Regions from separate parts of the Streptomyces sp. NPDC104581 genome, predicted to be linked through region 1. Evidence: riboswitches for the same ligand, from Rfam matches in the RefSeq annotation. Region 1 holds a riboswitch; the other holds the start of a gene.
The links. Region 1 has a riboswitch for cyclic di-AMP ahead of ACZ61E_RS04180 (C40 family peptidase). Riboswitches for the same ligand answer to the same signal wherever they lie in the genome.
Positions count from the first base shown of each region.

Region 2: another riboswitch for cyclic di-AMP. It lies ahead of ACZ61E_RS20920 (M23 family metallopeptidase); the one in region 1 lies ahead of ACZ61E_RS04180 (C40 family peptidase).

Region 1 is NZ_JBVJNN010000003.1:198,903-201,097, reverse strand. It holds gene pcrA (DNA helicase PcrA) at 1-722, opposite strand, end outside; cyclic di-AMP (ydaO/yuaA leader) riboswitch at 915-1,075, shown strand; gene ACZ61E_RS04180 (C40 family peptidase) at 1,074-2,195, shown strand, end outside.
Region 2 is NZ_JBVJNN010000025.1:17,314-19,508, reverse strand. It holds gene ACZ61E_RS20925 (PP2C family protein-serine/threonine phosphatase) at 1-553, shown strand, start outside; cyclic di-AMP (ydaO/yuaA leader) riboswitch at 890-1,045, shown strand; gene ACZ61E_RS20920 (M23 family metallopeptidase) at 1,057-2,121, shown strand; gene ACZ61E_RS20915 (PrsW family intramembrane metalloprotease) at 2,189-2,195, opposite strand, start outside.

The sequences.
Region 1 (2,195 bases):
AGCCGCGCCTGGTACATCCGGTACGCCTCGGCGAGCGTCTTCTCGAAGGGGTCCGTGGCCTGGCCGGCGAAGGTCTCCTCGTCGATCAGCTCGTTCTTCAGATTCGAGATCTTGGCACTGAACGCCTTCGGGGGGTGCCGCTTGGGGTCCAGGTCGAGATCGCGGCAGACCAGGGCCATGAGCCGCTTGGAGTCGGCCGCGTCGTAGATCGAGAACGAGGACGTGAAGCCGAGCCGCTTCGACTCCCGGCGCAGGATACGCACGCAGGCGCTGTGGAACGTCATCACCCACATGGCGTTGGCGCGCGGTCCGACGAGCTGTCCGACGCGCTCCTTCATCTCGCCCGCGGCCTTGTTGGTGAACGTGATCGCCAGTATCTCGCCCGGATGCACACTGCGGGTCCCCAGCAGATGCGCGATCCGGTGCGTCAGCACCCGGGTCTTGCCGGAGCCCGCCCCGGCCACGATGAGCAGCGGTGACCCGGTGTGCACGACGGCGGCGCGCTGCTCGTCGTTCAGCCCTTCGAGCAGCGCCGCCGGGTCCACGACCGTGCGCGGCGCGCCGTCTCGGTGGTACGCATCCCTGGGCGGGGGCACGTCGAACTTCCCTCCGAAGAGATCGTCGGGCACCTGTTCCGGAGCGGTGTCCTCGGGTGGCGGCGGGGGCTCCTCGGCCGAGGGCTGGAGGTCCGCCAGGAAGCTGTCGTCAAAGAGGCTGCTCATCGCTTCCTGAGTCTAGGGTGCCGCACTGACAGCCCGCCGCCACATGGCCTCGCGGGGTCACCGCCGAGTGCGTGCGGCAAAGGTCACGGAAATGTATCGGGCATATCGGCCACCAACCTTCACAGCGGCACCACGAATTGGCTAGCGTGCACGCCGAGGCCGTCCGTACTCCACCGGCGATCAGCGCCAAGCGGGCTGCCTGCGCCGAATCCGGGCTTCCCGAAGGGGGTCCGGAACCGGGGACCCACCATGTTCCACCGGGGTGAATCGGGCCGTGTTCCCGGCCCGTAGGGCAGCCTTCCGTTCCGCCCGAACCCGACAGCTAACCCGGTAGGCGGTCCACGGAAGGAGATGCCTGCCTTGGCATCGCACCGCAAATCGCGCGGCCGTACCGGCGTGCGCGCGAACACACCGGCCGTCGGTTTCACGACGGCCGCCCTCGCCTCGGTCACGCTGCTGTCGACGCAGAGCGCCACCGCCGCGCCCGCGGAGCCCAAGCCCTCCATAGAAGAGGTGCAGAAGAAGGTCGACGACCTGTACCGGCAGGCCGGTACGGCGACGCAGCAGTACAACAAGGCGAAGGAGGCGACCGACACGCAGCGCAGGTCGGTCGACCGGGTCCTGGACGATGTCGCCAAGAGCGCCGAGAAGGTCAACGAGGCGCGGCGCGCCCTCGGTACGTACGCGGCGGCGCAGTACCGCGCCGGTGCGGTCGGCCCCACGGCCGCACTGATGTTCGCGGACAGCCCGGAGTCGTACTTCGAGCAGACCCAGCTGATGGGCCGGCTGACCGACCGCCAGCAGGAGGCCGTCGAGGACTTCCAGAAGGAGCAGCGGTCCGCGGCCGAGCAGCGCGTCGAGGCGACGAAGGGCCTGGAGGCGCTGACGGAGTCGCAGGCGTCCCTCAAGGCCGGCAAGCAGAAGGTCCAGAACAAGCTCGCGGCGGCGCGTTCGCTGCTGTCGGACCTCACGGCCGAGGAGAAGGCGCGGCTCGCCGCGCTGGAGCGGAAGAAGGAGGAAGAGGCGCGCCGCAAGGCCGAGGCGAAGGCCAAGGAGGAGGCCGCGGAGCGCAGGCGTCAGGAAGAGGCGCGGCAGCGGGAGGCGCCCGCGACCGGAGGCGGCGCGGACACGGGCTCGGGCGGCGGTTCGGGTGTCACGGACGGTACGTACGCGGCCAAGGCCGAGAAGGTCCTCGCGTTCGCCCGCGCGCAGATCGGCAAGCCGTACGTGTGGGGCGCCACCGGCCCCAGCTCCTACGACTGCTCGGGTCTGACGGGCGCCGCGTGGAAGGAGGCGGGCGTCCAGCTGCCGCGTACGACCTGGGACCAGGTGAAGGTCGGCACGCGCGTCGCCACGGCGGACCTGCTCCCCGGCGACCTGGTGTTCTTCTACGACGACATCAGCCACGTCGGCATCTACCAGGGCGACGGCAAGATGATCCACGCGCCGAAGCCGGGGGCGAACGTGCGTGAG
Region 2 (2,195 bases), on a different contig from region 1:
CGAGGCCGCCGAGCAGGAGAGCTCGCTCGAAGGGGTCGCGCAGCGGCTGGAGCGGGCGCTGGCGCGCGAAGGCACCCGGCGCAGTGGGATCGATCTCTTCGAGGGGTTCACGACCGCCGTACTGGCGGAGATCCCGCACGTCGAGGGCATGGTGCGGGTGGTCAACCGCGGGCACCCGGAGCCGATGGTGATCGCCGCCGACGGCGCGCTGACGGTCCTGGTCCCGTCCGACCCCGCGCTGCCGCTCGGAATGGGCGAGTTGGGGGCGTGGCCGGACCGGGCGGACGAGGTCCCGTACGGGTCCGGATCGACGCTGCTGCTCTATACGGACGGTCTCACCGAGGCGCGCAACGCGGCGGGTGTCTTCTACAACCCGCGCGAACGGCTGGCGGGACGGATCTTCCCCGGTCCGGACGAACTGCTGGAGGCGATCGTCGGGGACGTACGGCTGCACACCGGCGGCGGCAGTACGGATGACATGGCGCTGCTGGCGGTCAGCCGGCCGGCAGCGGGGCAGCCGGAGCGGCGCAGGACGATGCCCGTCGTGCCGTGAGTCGCCCCGTGGTCGCCCCGTCGCGCTCCCCGTAACACCGGTGGCCGACCACCGACCACCGACTACCGGTTGCCGGGGCGGTGTCGTCATCCGGTCCGGCACGCTGTGTAGTCGAAGCGCACCACTCCGCATAACATTTGACGCACCGTCAGTTCGAGTGTGCGATCACACACGGCCCGCAGGGCGATCAACTCGCCCGATTGTGCCCGCTTGTGGGCCGGTTGATCCTGCCCGTCATCGCTAATGATCACCCGGAACAGCTTGGAATAAGCGCCGGTCGTCTATTAACGTTCGATAACGCAGCGCGGTTGTCCCAGCCGTCGAAAGAGACGGCACCGTGCGCACGCGCCGAATTCCGCGAGGAAACCGGGGAACCACCAATTGGGGTGAATCGGGCGCCTCTTGTTCGCTTCGTGCGGTCAGGAACGCCCGTAGGAGACCTTCCTGCTCCGAACCCGTCAGCTAACCCGGTAGGCGAGAAGGAAGGAAAGGAGAGCGCCCCAGTGGCGTCCAACAGGCCTGCCCCCGAAGCCTCAGCCCCGGCCCATTTCGGCCCCGGCAGCCGGCTCACCGGCACCGATCACAGCAACGGCGAGGCGAGCAGGGACTGGGAGGAGTGGAATCCCACCGCGGAATCCATCCGTCCCGTACGCGGCAAGCACCGTGTCGCCAAGCAGCGCAACGCTCTCGCCCGCAGCTCCACGGTCCTCGGAGTGGGTGTCATCGCCGCGGTCGGCGCGGGAGGCATCGCCTCTGCCCAGGACAAGCCAGCGGTCTCGATATCACTTCCCGACGCGATCTCGGACAGTTTTCCCGACGCCAAGTCCCTTCCCGGCGTCGGGACTTTCATGTCCGACGGCGACAAGAAGAGCGACGAGACGCCCTCCCCGCTCACCACGGCGGCCCTCACCGCGGCGGACGCCCAGCAGGGCACCACCGACTCCGGCGAGGCGCTGCGCGCCCGCATCCTCCAGCAGGCGGAGCAGCAGCAGGCCGAGGCCGACGCAGCCCAGAAGGCGAGCGCCGAGGCCGCCGCGGCCGAGCAGGCCGCGGCCGAGGCCAAGAAGCAGCAGACCGACGCGGAGGAGAAGGCGGCCGAGGAGAAGCGCAAGGCCAAGGAGGCGGCGGAGGCCAAGGCGGAGAAGGAGCGCCTGGAGAAGCTGGCCGCCAGCTTCTCGCTGCCCACCTCCTCGTACACGCTCACCTCCACCTACGGCCAGACCGGCTCCATGTGGTCCTCCGGCCAGCACACCGGCCTGGACTTCGCGGCCCCCACGGGCACGCCCACCAAGGCCGTCCACACCGGGACCGTCAAGTCGGCGGGCTGGTCCGGGTCGTACGGTTACCGCGTCGTGCTGGAGCTCGACGACGGTACGGAGATCCTGTACGCCCACCTGTCCTCGATGACGGTCGGCGCCGGCCAGAAGGTCACCACCGGCGAGACCATCGGACGCGTGGGAGCCACCGGCAACGTCACCGGCCCTCACCTGCACCTGGAGGTACGGACCGGGGGCGGCAGCGGGGTCGACCCGCTGAGCTGGCTGCGCGGCAAGGGCCTCACTCCCTGACCGCCTCCGGACGGGGCCGGACGAACCGGCCCCGTCCGGCCCGATCCGCTGACCGCAGAAGCGGTACTCAGCTC